DNA from 2 places in the Streptomyces sp. NBC_01296 genome. Region 1 is predicted to be linked to the other one. Evidence: predicted binding sites of a transcription regulator. Region 1 holds the regulator's gene; the other holds the start of a gene.
The links. The regulator HspR, encoded in region 1, represses chaperone genes until heat shock. The targets are predictions, from matches to a motif close to TTGAGNNNNNNNNNCTCAA.
Positions count from the first base shown of each region.

Region 2: lon (endopeptidase La) is a predicted target of HspR. The motif match lies at 4,643-4,661, and genes of this name have one in related genera.

Region 1 covers NZ_CP130720.1:4,245,919-4,254,505, forward strand. Annotated here, with positions in the region: gene clpB (ATP-dependent chaperone ClpB) at 1-2,523, opposite strand, end outside; gene OG299_RS19100 (pyridoxamine 5'-phosphate oxidase family protein) at 2,667-3,080, shown strand; gene OG299_RS19105 (Rieske (2Fe-2S) protein) at 3,223-3,537, opposite strand; gene OG299_RS19110 (hypothetical protein) at 3,534-3,761, opposite strand; gene OG299_RS19115 (helix-turn-helix transcriptional regulator) at 3,864-4,877, shown strand; gene OG299_RS19120 (heat shock protein transcriptional repressor HspR) at 4,977-5,447, opposite strand; gene dnaJ (molecular chaperone DnaJ) at 5,449-6,633, opposite strand; gene grpE (nucleotide exchange factor GrpE) at 6,673-7,341, opposite strand; gene dnaK (molecular chaperone DnaK) at 7,341-8,587, opposite strand, start outside.
Region 2 covers NZ_CP130720.1:3,164,677-3,173,263, reverse strand. Annotated here, with positions in the region: gene OG299_RS14040 (GNAT family N-acetyltransferase) at 1-53, opposite strand, end outside; gene OG299_RS14035 (hypothetical protein) at 84-428, opposite strand; gene OG299_RS14030 (DUF6232 family protein) at 425-925, opposite strand; partial or broken gene OG299_RS14025 (sulfurtransferase) at 1,077-1,934, shown strand; gene OG299_RS14020 (DinB family protein) at 2,004-2,471, shown strand; gene OG299_RS14015 (DUF4097 family beta strand repeat-containing protein) at 2,561-3,310, shown strand; gene OG299_RS14010 (hypothetical protein) at 3,458-3,721, shown strand; gene OG299_RS14005 (VOC family protein) at 3,817-4,554, shown strand; gene lon (endopeptidase La) at 4,684-7,080, shown strand; gene OG299_RS13995 (MarR family winged helix-turn-helix transcriptional regulator) at 7,184-7,636, shown strand; gene OG299_RS13990 (protein phosphatase 2C domain-containing protein) at 7,697-8,470, opposite strand.

The sequences.
Region 1 (8,587 bases):
CAGGATCTCCTTGGCCAGGCGGTCGCCGATCGCCGTCTGGATCAGGCGGCGCAGCGGGCGGGCGCCGTACGCCGGGTCATTGCCCTTGTCCGCCAGCCAGGCCAGGGCGTCGGGGGTGACGTCCAGGGTCAGGCGGCGCTGCGCCAGGCGCTTGGCGAGGCTGCCGATCTGGAGCTCGGCGATGTGGGCCAGCTCGTCCTTCGTCAGCGCGGAGAAGACCACCAGGTCGTCGAGGCGGTTGAGGAATTCCGGCTTGAAGGAGGCCCGGACCACGTCCATGACCCGGTCGTGCTTCTCCTCGGCCGAGGTCGCCGGGTCCATCAGGAACTGGCTGCCCAGGTTCGAGGTCAGGATCAGGATCGTGTTGCGGAAGTCCACGGTGCGGCCCTGGCCGTCCGTGAGGCGCCCGTCGTCCAGGACCTGGAGCAGGATGTCGAAGACCTCGGGGTGGGCCTTCTCGACCTCGTCCAGGAGCACCACGGAGTACGGGCGGCGGCGTACGGCCTCGGTGAGCTGGCCGCCCTCCTCGTAGCCGACGTACCCGGGCGGGGCGCCGACCAGACGGGCCACGCTGTGCTTCTCGGAGTACTCCGACATGTCGATGCGGACCATGGCCCGCTCGTCGTCGAAGAGGAAGTCCGCGAGGGCCTTGGCCAGCTCCGTCTTGCCCACGCCCGTCGGGCCCAGGAAGAGGAACGAGCCGGTCGGGCGGTCCGGGTCGGCGATCCCGGCCCGGGTGCGGCGTACGGCGTCCGAGACGGCCCGTACGGCCTCGCCCTGGCCGATCAGGCGGCGGCCCAGCTCGTCCTCCATGCGCAGCAGCTTCTGCGTCTCCCCCTCGAGGAGACGGCCCGCCGGGATGCCCGTCCAGGCGCCGACCACGTCCGCGATGTCGTCGGGACCGACCTCGTCCTTGACCATCGTGCCTTTGGAGGTTCCGGTCTTGGAGGCCTCTTCCTCCTCCTCGGTGGCCTCCGCCAGCTCGCGCTCCAGCGTCGGGATCTCCCCGTAGAGCAGCTTGGAGGCGGTGTCGAAGTCGCCGTCGCGCTGCGCGCGCTCGGCCTGGCCGCGCAGGTCGTCGAGGCGCTCCTTGAGCTCGCCGACGCGGTTGAGGGACTGCTTCTCCTTCTCCCAGCGGGCGGTCAGGCCCCGCAGGTCCTCCTCCCGGTCCGCCAGGTCCTTGCGGATCTTCTCCAGGCGCTCGATCGAGGCCGGGTCGGACTCGTTCTTCAGCGCCAGCTCCTCCATCCGCAGGCGGTCGACCGAGCGCTGCAGCTCGTCGATCTCCAGCGGGGAGGAGTCGATCTCCATGCGCAGCCGGGACGCGGCCTCGTCGACGAGGTCGATGGCCTTGTCGGGGAGGAAGCGGGAGGTGATGTACCGGTCGGAGAGGGTCGCGGCGGCCACCAGCGCGCTGTCGTTGATGACGACCTTGTGGTGGGCCTCGTAGCGGCCCTTGAGCCCGCGCAGGATCGCGATGGTGTCCTCGACGGACGGCTCGGCGACCAGCACCTGCTGGAAGCGCCGCTCGAGCGCCGGGTCCTTCTCGATCCGCTCGCGGTACTCGTCGAGCGTGGTCGCGCCGACCATCCGCAGCTCGCCGCGGGCCAGCATGGGCTTGAGCATGTTGCCCGCGTCCATGGCCGAATCGCCGCCGGCGCCGGCGCCGACGACGGTGTGCAGCTCGTCGATGAAGGTGATGATCTGGCCGTCGCTGGACTTGATCTCGGCGAGGACCGTCTTCAGCCGCTCCTCGAACTCGCCGCGGTACTTCGCGCCCGCGACCATCGCGCCGAGGTCGAGGGAGACCAGCCGCTTGTTCTTCAGTGACTCCGGGACGTCGCCCTTCACGATGCGCTGCGCGAGGCCCTCGACGACGGCCGTCTTGCCGACGCCGGGCTCGCCGATGAGCACCGGGTTGTTCTTCGTACGGCGCGACAGGACCTGGACGACGCGCCGGATCTCCTGGTCGCGGCCGATGACGGGGTCGAGCTTGCCCTCACGCGCGGCCGCCGTGAAGTCCGTGCCGAACTTCTCGAGGGCCTTGTACTGGCCCTCGGGGTCGGGGCTGGTCACCCGCCGTCCTCCTCGTGCGTTCTCGAAGGCGTCCAGCAGCTTCTTCGCCGTCGCGCCCTGGGTGGAAAGGACCTCGCCGGCCGCGCCGCCCTTGGCGGCGATGGCGATGAGGAGGTGTTCGGTGGAGAGGTATTCGTCGCCGAGCTTCCCGGCCTGCTGGTCGGCCTCGGCGAGTACGGCGAGCAGCTCGCGCGTGGGCTGCGGGGGTGCCACCGTGGAGCCCGTGACGCTGGGCAGGGCCGCCAGCAGCCGCTCGGCGCCGCCCCGGACCGCCGCCTGGTCGGCCTCGGTGGCCGCGAGGAGGTCGGTGATGTTCTCGTTGTCCTCGCCGGCGAGCAGGGCCAGCAGCAGGTGCGCCGGGGTCAGATCCGCGTGGCCGTCCTTCACGGCCCGGCTGGTGGCCGCGTTCAGGGCGTCCCGGCTCTTGTTGGTCAGCTCGGCATCCACGTGCGACTTCTCCTCTCAGACAGGTCAGACACAGGCTTCAAGGTCTCGTTCTTCGCGTCTCGCTCTTTGACTATGGCAGCGTGCGCAAAGTTGAGTCTATTCCACTCAAGGGCGGAATCGGCCCCCTCCCGTACGCTCGGGCCATGGCTCTTGACGTACTCAACCCGACGCCCGAGTACCTCGCCTTCTGGCGGGAGCGGCACGTCTGCACGCTGACCACCCCGCGCCCCGACGGGACCCCGCACGTGGTGCCGGTGGGCGTCACGTACGACCCGGAGGCCGGCCTGGCCCGGGTGATCAGCAACAAGAACAGCAAGAAGATCCGCAACGTGCTGGCGGCCCAGGGGACGGAGCGGGGCCCGGCCCGGGTGGCGGTGTGCCAGATGGCGGGACGCCGCTGGGCGACCCTGGAGGGGCACGCGGTGATCCGTACGGACGAGGCCTCGGTCGCCGAGGCGGTGGCGCGCTACGCGGAGCGCTACGGGCGGACGCCCTCTCCCAACCCGGACCGGGTCGTCATGGAGATCACCCTCGACCGGGCGATGGGCCGCGCCTGAACCGAAAACGGTTCAGCTTTCACCTTGTCCGGTTCAGGGACTGGACGCGGACATCACAACGGCGCCACCGTGGTCAGGTCCACGATGGCGCCGTTGTGTGGGGGAAGCACCTGGAGCGATCTGCAACGACGGGGGAATCGCTTCAGGCACTGCGGGGGGTGGCGGTGGTGATATCGGGTTCGAAGAGCTGGTGATCGCGCTGATCAAGGTTGACGAAGACCATTCCGTAGCGCACCTCGCAGCGGACGGGCTGCGGCGCGCCGCGGGGGCGGCGCAGGCACCGGTACGCCCGGACGTCCTCGTCCTCCTCGCGCGTGATGACGATGGGCTGTCCGAACAGGGTGACCATCAACGAGTCGCCAGGGTGGGGGATGGCCGTGGCAAGGTCGATGAACTGCCAGCCGGAGCGGTAGGCAGAGGCCATTTCGCGACGGAATCCGCGGTCGTCGGGGGTCATACCGCGGTCTCCACGGCAACGGTGCCGGCATCCGCCTCGACGGGGGCCGAGCGCCATCCGCTGTCCATCGGTGCCGCGCGCCATCCGCTGTCCTCGAGCGGCGCCGCCCGGAGGCCTGCGGCACCCCCTTCGGCGCCCCCCAGGGTGACCCCGGCAAGTCCCAGACCGGCCACAGCCGAGAAGATGACGGTGGCAAGCGCCGAGCGAAGCATTCTCTTGTTCATGGTCGGCTTCGTCCTCACTTGATGAAATCCTCTCCCCCGCCTGTCAGACGATGGCTCATTCAGGCACATCACTGCCACAGGGACGATGCATCATGTTCTTGCATGTTCAGGACCCTGGGGGGTGGAGATTTGACCATAAACAGAACAAAAGCGACACATCCCCACTCGGTCACGGAGCTGTGCAGCGAGGGGGCGCGGCTCTACACGAGCGCGCTGCGGACCGGACGTATCGCACGTGGGGACGTCAAAACGGCACCCTGCCTGCTCGATCTGGCGTTGTTGCAGCCAGATCCTGATGACGCCAATTCGCTCCGTCCGGTTCCACCGGCGGTGGCACTCGCACAGCGGCTGCATCCGATCGAACGGGAGATCCGCGACAGACACCGGGATTCTCTCGAACTGTCCGAGGCTTTCGAGCCGTTTCTCGCCATCAGTGCGCAGAATCCGGCAAGCACCCACGCCATCACCGTGCTCGAAGGCTTCGACCCCATCAACGCGGCCCTCAACCTCGCCACCGCCGAGTGCCGCACCGAGATGCTCACCATCCAGCCCGGCGGCGCCCGCCCCAGCCTCGAGCTCACGGAGGCCCTGGAGCGCGACCAGCCGCTGACCGACCGCGGTGTCCGGATCCGGACCCTCTACCAGCACACCGTCCGGCACAGCCGCGGCACGCTCGCGTACGTCGACCTCCTCAAGGCGGGCAAGGTCGAGGTGCGCACGCTGGAGGAGCTCTTCGAACGCCTCATCATCTTCGACCGGACCGTCGCCTTCATCCCGGCCAGCGACGACCGCCAGGTCGCCCTGGAGCTGCGCCACCCGGGGCTGGTCGACTACCTCATCAAGGTGTTCGAGCAGCTGTGGCACCGCGCTGTGCCCCTCCAGGAGGAAGTCACGTACCAGCACACCCGCGGCGGCATCTCGGGCGTGCAGCGCACCATCGCGCAGCTCCTCATCGAGGGCCACGTGGACGAGGCCATCGCCCGCCGCCTGGGCATGAACGTACGGACCTGCCGCGCGCACATCGCGAAGCTCGCCAGCACCCTCGGCAGCGGCAGCCGCGCCCAACTCGGCTTCCTCATCGCCCGCTCCGGGATCCTCGAGGACGAGGGCGACTGAAGAACGCACCGGAACGCGCCAGGCCCCGCCCGGGGATCTTGGGCGGGGCCTGTGCGTGCATGCAGGACGTGCGCGTCGTGCAGCCGGAGGAAGCCGACGTCAGTCGCTCTGGCGCTTCGGCGCGGGGCGCCAGACGACCAGGGCGCTGCCCGGCACCGGCGGCTGGTACTTGACCAGATCTCGCCGGTACGAGGCGTGCACCTGGGCCTCGCGCTGCTGGAGCACGGCCGCCGCGCCGTCCACCGCCGCCGAGAGCTCGGCCACGCGCTGCTGGAGCGCGGCGACCTGGTTCTCCAGCTCGATGATCCGCTTGATGCCGGCCAGGTTGATGCCCTCGTCCTGGGACAGCGCCTGCACCGTGCGGAGCAGTTCGATGTCGCGGGCCGAGTAGCGCCGGCCGCGGCCGGCCGTCCGGTCCGGGGAGACCAGGCCGAGGCGGTCGTACTGGCGCAGGGTCTGCGGATGCAGGCCCGAGAGCTGGGCGGCCACCGAGATCACGTAGACCGGAGTCTCGTCGGTCAGTTCGTACGCCCCGTTGCCGAACCGGGGCGGTCGTCGGCGGCCGTCCATGTCATGCTCCCTTCGCGGACTCGAACAGCGCGGCGCGCGGGTCCTCCGACTCCGTCGCGTCGCGGTACATCTCCAGCGCCTCGCGGGCCTTGTCCGACAGCGAGGCCGGAACAGTGACCTCCACCGTCACCAGCAGGTCCCCGCGGCTGCCGTCCTTGCGGACCGCTCCCTTGCCGCGGGCCCGCATCGTGCGCCCGCTGGGGGTGCCCGGCGGGAGCTTCAGCGTCACCGCGGGGCCGTTCAAGGTCGGGACCTTGATGTCGGCGCCCAGGGCGGCCTCGGCGATCGTCACCGGGACGGTGACCGTCAGGTTGTCGTCCTTGCGGCCGAACACCGGGTGGCCGTCCACGTGGACGACGACGTAGAGGTCGCCGGCGGGACCGCCGCGCTCACCCGGAGCGCCCTTGCCGCGCAGCCGGATCCGCTGGCTGTCGGAGACGCCCGGCGGGATCCGGACCTGCATGGTGCGGGAGGACTTGGCGCGCCCGCTGCCCTTGCAGACGTCGCAGGGGGTCTCCGCGATCAGGCCGCGGCCCTTGCAGTCCGCACAGGGGTCGGTCAGCGAGAAGCCGCCGCCGCTGCCCCGCGAGACCTGGCCGGTGCCGACGCAGGTCGGGCACACGCGCGGTGTGCCGTTCTTGTCGCCGGTGCCCGAACAGGCCTTGCAGGGCGCCTGGGAGGACATCCGGAGCGGGACCGTGGCCCCGTCCACCGCCTCCGTGAAGGAGAGGGTGACCTCCGATTCGATGTCCTGGCCGCGGCGCGGCTGGACACGCGTCCCGGGGCCCGCGCCGCCGCGGTTGAACAGCCCGCCGAAGACGTCGCCCAGACCGCCGCCGCCGAAACCGCCGCCCGGGCCGCCACCCGGCTGGGTGCCGCCGAACAGGTCGCCCAGGTCGAAGTTGAACGAGCCGCCGCCCCCGCCGGGACCGGGGCGGAAGCCACCGTTCCCGAACAGGGTGCGGGCCTCGTCGTACTCCTTGCGCTTCTTGGCGTCGCCGAGGATGTCGTTCGCCTCGGAGATCTCCTTGAAGCGCTCCTCGGCCGAGGCGTCGCCCTTGTTGGCGTCCGGGTGGAACTCGCGCGCGAGCTTCCGGTACGCCTTCTTGATCTCGGCCTCGGTGGCGTCCTTCGGAACACCGAGGACCTTGTAGTAGTCCTTCTCGACGAAGTCCTTCGTGCTCATCCCCGGTGTCCCTCCTCTCGTGCCTCTACGGTTGCTGCGTCAGCCCTTGTCGGGGGCATCCGCGTCCTTGTCCGAAGGCGTGTCGCCGTCCGCGGACTCGGACTTGGGGGCGGCCCCGGGCTGGGGCTCGGCCACCGCGACCCGCGCGGGGCGGATCGTACGCTCGCCGATCCGGTACCCCGGCTGCAGGATCGCCACGCAGGTCGTCTCGGTGACGTCCGGCGCGTACGAGTGCATCAGGGCCTCGTGGATCGTCGGGTCGAAGGGCTCGCCCTCCTTGCCGAACTGCTGCAGCCCCATCTTGGCCGCGGCGGTCTCCAGCGATTCGGCCACCGACTTGAAGCCGCCGACCAGCTCGCCATGGTCCCGCGCCCGGCCGATGTCGTCCAGGGTCGGGAGCAGCTCCGTCAGGAGGGACGCGACCGCGATCTCCTTGACGGCGATCCGGTCCCGCTCCACCCGGCGGCGGTAGTTCTGGTACTCCGCCTGGAGCCGCTGGAGGTCCGCAGTGCGCTCGCCGAGCGCGGTACGGGTCTGGTCCAGCTGCGCCAGGAGAGCCGTCTCCTGAGAAGACGGCGCTCCGGAGTCCCCGGCCGGGGCCGCGGCCTCCTCCTCGGAGGAAGCTGCGGCCTTCGGCTCGGCGTCGTCAGGCGTGGCGCCGGCGGGGACTTCGGGCTTCTCGTCGAAACCCGGGGTCTCCTCCGACATCAGGCAGCGCCGCCCTTCGGCTTGTCCTCGTCCACGATCTCGGCGTCGACGACGTCGTCGGCGGCGTCCGCGGCTCCGGCCTGACCGGCGTCACCGGCACCGGCTGCGCCTTGGGCGGCCTGCGCGTCGGCGTAGATGGCCTGGCCGAGCTTCTGGCTGACCGCGGCGAGCTTCTCGGTCGCGGTGCGGATCTCGGCGGTGTCCTCGCCCTTGAGCTTTTCCTTCAGCTCGGCGACGGCGGCCTCGACCTCGGTCTTGACCTCGGCCGGGACCTTGTCCTCGTTGTCCTTGACGAACTTCTCCGTCTGGTAGACGAGCTGCTCGCCCTGGTTGCGGGACTCGGCCGCCTCCTTGCGGCGCAAGTCCTCGTCCGCGTACTGCTCCGCCTCCTGGCGCATGCGGTCGACCTCGTCCTTGCCGAGCGAGGAGCCGCCGGTGACGGTCATCTTCTGCTCCTTGCCCGTGCCAAGGTCCTTGGCCGTGACGTGCATGATGCCGTTCGCGTCGATGTCGAAGGAGACCTCGATCTGCGGGACGCCACGCGGGGCCGGGGGCAGGCCGGTCAGCTCGAACATGCCGAGCTTCTTGTTGTACGCCGCGATCTCGCGCTCGCCCTGGTAGACCTGGATCTGCACGGACGGCTGGTTGTCCTCGGCCGTCGTGAAGATCTCGGACCGCTTGGTCGGGATCGTGGTGTTGCGCTCGATGAGCTTGGTCATGATGCCGCCCTTGGTCTCGATGCCGAGGGACAGCGGGGTCACGTCGAGGAGCAGGACGTCCTTGACCTCACCCTTGAGGACACCGGCCTGGAGGGTCGCGCCGATGGCGACGACCTCGTCCGGGTTGACGCCCTTGTTCGCGTCCTGACCGCCGGTCAGCTCCTTGACGAGCTCGGCGACGGCCGGCATGCGGGTGGAGCCGCCGACCAGGACCACGTGGTCGATCTCGGACAGCGCGATGCCGGCGTCCTTGATGACGTTGTGGAACGGGGTCTTGCAGCGGTCCAGCAGGTCCGCGGTCAGCTGCTGGAACTGGGCGCGCGTGAGCTTCTCGTCCAGGTGCAGCGGGCCCTCGGCGGAAGCCGTGATGTAGGGCAGGTTGATCGTGGTCTCCGTGGAGGAGGACAGCTCGATCTTCGCCTTCTCGGCGGCCTCGCGCAGGCGCTGGAGCGCCATCTTGTCCTTGGAGAGGTCCACGCCGTGGCCGTTGGCGAACTGCTTCACCAGGTAGTCGACGACGCGCTGGT
Region 2 (8,587 bases), 1.1 Mb from region 1:
GGGTCGGGGGTCCACGCGCGGGCGTCCAGGACGGTGATCGTTTCCGGCTCCATGGCCGCACCCTAAGCGGCTGCGGCGGTCTCCTACATGCCGGACAGCGCCAGCACCCGGCGGACGGCCTCGGCCACCGGGACTCCGACCTCGCCGACCAGCTGGGCCACGCCGGAGATGCGCCCCAGCGCCCGGCGGAACGCCCCGCGCTCCACGTTGTCCTCGGTGAGGGTGTCCAGGGACTCGTCCAGGTCTGCGCGGTCGTCCTCCGGGACGCGTCCCCGCAGCACCTGGACCAGGCTGATGAGCTCCTGGAGGGCCGCCTGCGGATCCTGCGGCGCGTTGTTCTGCGTGCCGATCTTGCCGATGTTGTTCGTCCCGTAGACCCGGATGTCGTCGCCGATCCGGCCGATCCGGAAGTCCTCGTTGCCGGTCAATTGCCCACCTTCCCGACGTTGCCGCTGCCGAACACCTTGAAGTTGTCGCCGACCTGGCCGATGTAGTTGTTGACCTGCTGGTGGAAGCTGGCCTGCGGGTTGTCGATCGCCTCCATGATCACGCGGACGAGGTCGTGGACGAGCGTCAGATCGTTGGTGACGAGCGCGGTGTTCGGCGAGCCCGCGGTCTCGATCACCAGCGCGTAGTACGTCTTCTGAAGGATGGCGCCGCCCAGTTGCACCACGAGGAGGCCGAGCAGCACGAGCGCGCCGAGCACCGCCGCGTCCGAGTACCCGTTCGGGAGCACGACCAGGGCGACGACCGCCAGGATGATCACGGTCACGACGGATTTCATGAAGCGCGCGATCGCCTGTCCGCGCGGAGGGTCGACCTTGACCGTGGTCGCCCGGGCGATGTTGCTCAGCGGATACGCCTCCGCGCCGATCCAGAGGACTCTTCGGCTGACGGTGACATCGGTCACGACACTCTTGGCCATGCGGCTCCCCCCAAGCCTTGATGTAGGGCACAGGATCCTCGCCAACTCCCTTACCGGCAACCCGCTTTGCAGGGGCGCGCGGCCCTCGTAGGAGGATGTGTGCGACGGCCCGCTTCGTCTTCGGGCCCGCCGACGCACCCGGAGGTGCCGTATGACCCCGTCCCGCTCTGCCGATGCCGCTGACGCCGCCGCCCTGCCCGGACCGCTGGTCGGAGCCGACTGGCTGGCCGCCCGGCTCGGCGAGCCGGGGCTCGTCGTGTTCGACGCCTCCGTCGGCGCCCACCGCGGCGCCGACCGGCGGATCCCGGGCGCGCGGCCCTTCGACCTCGACGGCGCCCTGTCCGACCACGACGCCCCCGCCCCGCACACCATGCCCGGGGCCGCCGCGTTCGAGGAGGCGATACGCGCGCTCGGCGTGGACGACACCGACGCCGTGGTCGTCTACGACGGCGCCGGCATCTACTCCAGTGCGCGGGCCTGGTGGATGCTGCGCGCCATGGGCTTCGACCGCGCCGCCGTCCTGGACGGCGGGCTGCCGGCCTGGACCGCCGCCGGGCTGCCCGTCGAGGCGTGCGGCCCTGCGTACGAGGGCCCGCGCGGCTCCTTCACGGCCCGGCCGCGGACGGGGCTGCTGGTGGACGCCGATGCGGTCGGGGCGGCCCTCGCCGATCCGGCCGCGGTCGTACTGGACGCCCGTACGCGCGAACGCTTCACCGCCGCCGCCCCGGAACCGCGGGAGGGGCTGCGCGGGGGCCACATGCCGGGCGCGGTGAACCTGCCGTTCGGGGACCTCCAGCGCGGCGGCCTGATGCGGCCCGCCGGGGAACTCCGCGAGGCCTTCGCCGCATTGACCGGTGACCGGGAGCAGCTGTACTTCAGCTGCGGCTCGGGAGTGACGGCGTGCGTCCTGGCCCTGGGCGCCACGCTGGCCGGCTACTCCTCCCTGGCGGTGTACGACGGCTCGTGGACGGACTGGGCCATGCGCCCGGAGCGGCCCGCGGTCACGGGCCGCCGGGGGCAGTTCTTCGGAGCGTCCGAGGACCGGTTCTCGGGGCCCACGACGGGCGACGAGCGGGCCATGCTCGCCGACGTCCTGGGAGCGCAGCGCGCGACGCTGGAGCTGAAGTGCGCCGGCCTGGAGGCGGGGGCCCTGTCCCTGCGGTCCGTGGAGCCGTCCACGCTCTCGCTGCTCGGCCTGGTCCGGCACCTCGCGGACATGGAGCGGCGCTGGTTCCGCCAGGTCCTGGCGGGGCAGGAGGTGCCGGCCCTGTTCTCGTCGCAGGCCGATCCGGACGGCGACTTCGACGGTGCGGTGTCCGGCCCGGAGGCCGTCGCGGCGGCGTGGGAGGCCTGGCGGGAGGAGGTGGCGTTCGCGGAGTCGTTCACGGCCGCCGCGCCCGACCTGGACGTGGAGGCGGAGGACGCGGCGTGGCGGGGGAAGGTGTCGCTGCGCTGGGTGCTGATCCACATGATCGAGGAGTACGCCCGCCACAACGGCCATGCGGACCTGCTGCGCGAGCGGATCGACGGAGCGATCGGCATCTGAGGAGGGGGCCGGGGGTGGTGCTACCACCACCCCGGATTCGGGTGCGGACACCCTCTGCAGGGGGATCACGCCTCGGCACACTGGTGTGCATGCCTTCCCCCAACACGTCATCTCGGTTCGCCCACCAGGCGGTTGTCGCTCTCGCCGCCGGACTGCTGCTCTCCGGATGCTCCCTCGACGACACGGAGCAGAAGACGGAGACCGCCGATACGACGGTCGCCGAGGCCGTCACGGCGGTCGAGGTGAAGGACGCGCGGAGCGGCTCCATCGAGGTGACCCCCGGCACCGGCCCGGGGGTCACGGTCCACCGGACCGTCCACTACCGCGGGGACACGGCGCCGAAGCCGGGCCAGCAGGTGTCGGGAGGCGTCCTCACGTTCACGGACGGCTGCTCCGACACCTGCTTCATCGACTACCGCCTGGAGGTCCCCGCCTCGGCCGCGGTCACGCTGGAGAGCAGCAGCGGCAACGTCACGGTGGCCGGTGTGGCGGCGGCCGACCTCGCTTCTTCCTCCGGCGACGTGAAGGTCGAGGGCATCGCCGGTCCGTTGAAGGTCCGTACGTCGTCGGGTTCGGTCACCGCCACCGGCCTGGCCGGCCCGACGGCGGAGATCCACGCCTCCTCGGGCGACGCCCGCCTGACCTTCGCGAAGCCCCCGACGTCGGTGACGGCGAAGACCAGCTCGGGCGACGTCTCGCTGACGGTCCCGCAGGCCCCGTACGAGATCACGACCGCCACCGCGTCAGGCAAGCAGGAGACCCTCCCCACCACCCCGAAGGCCCCGTCCCACCTCTCGATCCAGACCTCCTCGGGCGACATCCGCATCGCGGGGGCATAGGACCGGTCAAGTGCCGGGGGCGGCACAGAGAGTGCGAGCGGGAGCGCACGCACCGGCCTGCGTGCGCTCCGCAGTGCTTCACCCCATGTGCCAGTTTTCGGCCAACCCCCGATCGCCGCCGCGTCCTCGGTGCCAGCATCGGCCGCCATGACGCCGTATGCGGGTACTGCCCCGTTCACGCCGGAGCACTGGCGGGACGAGGTCCTCCTCAACCGCAGGGCCTCGACGTGCGCGTGGACGACGCTCCTGCTCAGCGGACTCCTCGCGGTGGCCGGCGGGATCGCCGTCGGCATCCCGTACGAGCTCTGGCTCGACATGCCGCACTGGCTGGTCTACGCCCTGGGAGAAGCCGGCCTGCTGATCCCCGGAGCCGTGATCGTCACGGCAGTCCGCTCCCTCCCCCGTGCCTGACCGACGCCGGCCGGTCGCGCATGCCTCCCCTCGCGCAGCGACCGGAGTGAGCTGTCGGCTTCGCGACGTCGGCTGGGGTTTCTAAGATCTGCGGTATGACAACACGACTCGTGCAGATCAACATGAAGGCCCAGGACGACTCCGCGCTCGGCCGGTTCTGGGCGGAGGCGCTCGGTTGGGGTGTCGACAGCGAGGGCCCCGGCGTGACCAACCTCGAACCCGTGGGCTTCGCCTACCCCGATCCCGTGGCCGTCTGCATCGACATCATCGCCCGCCCGGAACCCAAAACGGTCAAGAACCGCGTGCACCTTGATCTGGCCACCACCTCGACCGCCCATCAAGCGGAGTTGGTCGCGCGCTTGAAGGATCTCGGCGCGACGCTCGCCGACGTGGGGCAGGGCGACGTCCCCTGGACGGTCATGGCCGACCCGGAAGGCAACGAGTTCTGCGTCCTGGAGCCCCGTCCGATCTACCGGGACACCGGGCCGATCGCCGCGGTGGTGGTCGACTGCACCGACCCGCGAGGGATGGCCCGGTTCTGGGGCGAGGCGATGGACTGGACGCTGCACGAGGTCACCGACGACCACGCGACCATGCGCTCCGCCAAAGGCGTCGGCCCCTACCTGGAGTTCCTCCGCACTCCCGGCACCAAGAGCGTGTGGAACCGCGTCCACCTCGACGTCTGCCCCTACCCCGGTGACGACCTGGCCGCAGAGGCAGCCCGACTGCGCGCCCTGGGCGCCACCGACCCTGATTTCGATCAGTCCGCAATCTCCTGGACGGTTCTGGCCGACCCGGAAGGCAACGAGTTCTGCCTCCTCACGCCTCGCTGACCTGGGCCACGCCGGACAGCCCCCCGACAACTCCGGGTGTTCGCCGGGGGCGAACGGGCGTTGGGGAACATCGGGAGGCGCACATGCATTGAGTCGGCATAGCTCAACTTCACTGCCGGAGGGAAGATCATGGCTTCGACGTCCGTAACGCTCACTCTGCCCGTGCTGCCGCTCGACGACGAGGTCGTGCTGCCTGGGATGGTCGTTCCGCTGGACCTGTCCGATGCCGAGGTACGGGGGGCCGTCGAGGCCGCCCAGGCGGCGGTGCGGAGCGGGAAGCCCCGGGTGCTGCTCGTACCGCGGGTCGACGGGAAGTACGCCGGCACCGGTGTGCTCGGGACCGTCGAGCAGGTGGGGCGGCTCTCCGACGGGGATCCCGGGGCGCTCATCCGCGGTGTCGGCCGCGTCCGGATCGGGGCCGGGACCACCGGGCCCGGGGCGGCGCTCTGGGTCGAGGGCGAGAGCGTCGACGAGAGACTGGCCGATCCGCTGCCCGGGTCCGTCACCGAGCTCGTCAAGGAGTACAAGGCGCTCGCCACCAGCTGGCTCAAGAAGCGCGGGGCCTGGCAGGTCGTGGACCGGGTCCAGCAGATCGAGGGGGTTTCGGCCCTCGCCGACAACTCCGGGTACTCGCCGTTCCTGACCGTCGCCCAGAAGGTCGAACTGCTCGAGACCGCCGACCCCGTGGCACGCCTCAAGCTGGCCATCTCCTGGCTCCGCGAACACCTCGCCGAGCAGGACGTCGCCGAGTCCATCGCCAAGGACGTCCAGGACGGCGTCGAGAAGCAGCAGCGCGAGTTCCTGCTGCGCCGCCAGCTGGAAGCCGTGCGCAAGGAACTGCGCGAGATCAACGGGGAGAAGGACGGCGAGGAGTCCGACGACTACCGGGCCCGCGTCGAGGGCGCCGACCTCCCCGAGAAGGTAAGGGAGGCCGCGCTCAAGGAGGTCGACAAGCTGGAGCGGTCCAGCGACCAGTCCCCGGAGGGCTCCTGGATCCGCACCTGGCTCGACACCATCCTGGAACTGCCCTGGAACGAGCGCACCGAGGACGAGTACGACATCCGCGGGGCCCGGGCCGTCCTCGACGCCGAGCACGCCGGGCTGAGCGACGTGAAGGACCGCATCACCGAGTACCTCGCGGTGCGCAAGCGGCGCGGCGAGCGCGGCATGGGCGTCATCGGCGGGCGGCGCGGCGGCGCCGTGCTGGCGCTCGTCGGGCCGCCCGGCGTCGGCAAGACCTCCCTGGGGGAGTCCGTCGCGCACGCCATGGGCCGCAAGTTCGTACGCGTCGCCCTCGGCGGCGTCCGCGACGAGGCCGAGATCCGCGGCCACCGGCGTACGTACGTCGGCGCGCTGCCCGGCCGGATCGTACGGGCCATCAAGGAAGCCGGGTCCATGAACCCGGTCGTCCTGCTCGACGAGATCGACAAGGTCGGCTCCGACTTCCGCGGAGACCCGGCGGCCGCGCTGCTGGAGGTGCTCGACCCCGCGCAGAACCACACCTTCCGGGACCACTACCTGGAGGTGGAGCTGGACCTGAGCGACGTCGTCTTCCTGGCCACCGCCAACGTCCTGGAGGCCATTCCGGAAGCGCTCGCCGACCGCATGGAGCTCGTCCGCCTCGACGGCTACACCGAGGACGAGAAGGTCGTCATCGCCCGCGACCACCTGCTGCCCCGGCAGCTCGAGCGGGCCGGTCTCGGCGCCGACGAGGTCGTCCTGGAGGAGGACGCGCTGCGCAGGCTGGCCGGCGAGTACACCCGCGAGGCCGGCGTGCGCACCCTGGAGCGGTCCATCGCGCGGCTGCTGCGCAAGGTGGCCTCCCAGCACGAGCTGGGGGAGCGGGAGTTGCCGCTGCGCATCGGCGCCGACGACCTGCGGGGGCTGATCGGGCGCCCGCACCACGTCCCGGAGTCCGCACAGGACCCCGCCGAGCGGCGCACCGCCGTCCCCGGCGTGGCCACCGGGCTCGCGGTGACCGGCGCGGGCGGCGACGTCCTGTTCGTCGAGGCCTCGCTGGCCGATCCCGAGACGGGGGCGGCCGGGCTCACCCTGACCGGGCAGCTCGGCGACGTGATGAAGGAGTCCGCGCAGATCGCGCTCAGCTTCCTGCGCTCGCACGGCGCGGAGCTCGAGCTCCCGGTCGCCGACCTGAAGGACCGGGGCGTGCACATCCACTTCCCCGCCGGCGCGGTCCCGAAGGACGGACCGAGCGCGGGCATCACGATGACGACGGCGCTGGCCTCGCTGCTGTCGGGGCGGCAGGTCCGGACCGACGTGGCCATGACCGGCGAGGTCTCGCTGACCGGGCGCGTCCTGCCCATCGGCGGGGTCAAGCAGAAGCTGCTCGCCGCGCACCGGGCGGGCCTGACCACCGTGATCATCCCGAAGCGGAACGAGGCCGACCTGGACGACGTGCCGTCCGAGGTGCTGGAGGGGCTTGACGTGCACCCGGTGACGGACGTGCGCCAGGTCCTGGAACTGGCGCTCGCCGCCGACGCGGTCCCGGTGACGGCCGCCGCCTGATCCCCGCCGGATCCGCATGCGGACGGCCCGGGACCCCGCTCCGGCGGGGCCCCGGGCCGTCGCCGTTCCCGCTGCGAAATACTGGTGCCTCAGGACACCACCGATGGGAGCGGACGTGCAGGGTAGTGAAGACCAGGAGTTCCTTGCCTTGGAGCGGGAGCTGTCCGTCTTCCTCCGGCGCGCCCGGGCCTCCTCCGGGGAGATGGCGCGTGCCCTGCACCCCGAGCTGGAGCCCGCCGCGTACGGGCTGCTCGTCCGCCTGGAGGCCGCGGGCCGCCAGCGGGCCACCGAACTCGCCGCGTACTTCGGGGTCGGCAAGGCCACCATGAGCCGGCAGCTGCGGGCGTTGGAGGTGCTGGGGCTGGTGGCCCGCGAGCCGGACCCCGCCGACGGCCGGGCCTTCCTGGTCGGCCTCACGGACGAGGGCCGCGAGCGGTTCCTGCGGGTGCGGGGGGCTCGGCGCGAGCAGTACATGCGCAAGCTGGCCGACTGGGACCGGGGGGAAGTCGCGGAACTGGCGAGACTCCTGAACCAGCTGAACCAGGGCGAGGAGTAGCCCCGCGGACCCCGCGCCTCAAACGCCGGCGGGGCCGGCTTTCCCGGCCGGCCCGGATCGCTACAGCTCCGCGTACGCCGCCGAGGCGTCGTCGTGGCGCTTGCCCCGGGTGAGGGGGCGGGACGGGTCGGATTCCAGGGTGCGGACCCGGCCGATCAGGCCCTGCGCGCCCTCCTTCCGGAGCACCTCCAGGCACTGCGCCCAGTCACCCTCCCGGAACGTGTCCGTCCACCGGCTCGCGCCGTCCGTGAGCGCCGCCAGCGCCCGCACCCCCGCGCGCGGGGTCCGGCCCGTCACCGCGCGGGCGGCCACCGCCGGGTCCGCGGCCGCCGTGAAGAAGCCGCCCTCCACATTGCGCAGCGCGTCCGCCGAGGTCCGCGTGCGCAGCAGCTCGCGCGGGATCCGGTCAAGCCGGTCGTCGAGCACCGGCGTCACCTCGCCCCCGGGCGCCTCGAGGAGCAGTACGGAATCCGAGAGCACGAGGTGCTCCACCGAGGCCTCGTCCCAGCGCACCATCACCACCGTCGCCTGCGGGGTCCGTACGTGAGAAAGGTCACAGGTGTCGCGGTGCGCGTCGGCGGTGCCGCGGATCGCCTCCGCCAGGATCCGGTCCAGCGGCATGTCCCGGCGCGATCCGGACAGTTCGGTCAATCGGCCCCCGAGCCGGGCCGCGAACCAGGGCACGCCGTGCGTACAGCCCACCTCGCCGCTCGGCGGGGTGACCCCGTCCAGGGCGACCAGGACTCCGCCGCCCGCAGCGGGCATCGCCGCCGATAGCCAGTCCTCGTTGGGGCGTTCCGGGTTGCCGGGGGCCGAGGCGAGGTCGATGCGCATACGGGCATTCTGCCCGCCCCGCAGGGACCGGGCGGTCGCGATGGACCGAAAAGTCCGTACCAATGCAGAACCGGCGGGATCGCCGCCACCAGCCCGTCGTCCGAGGCCCTCCACGGC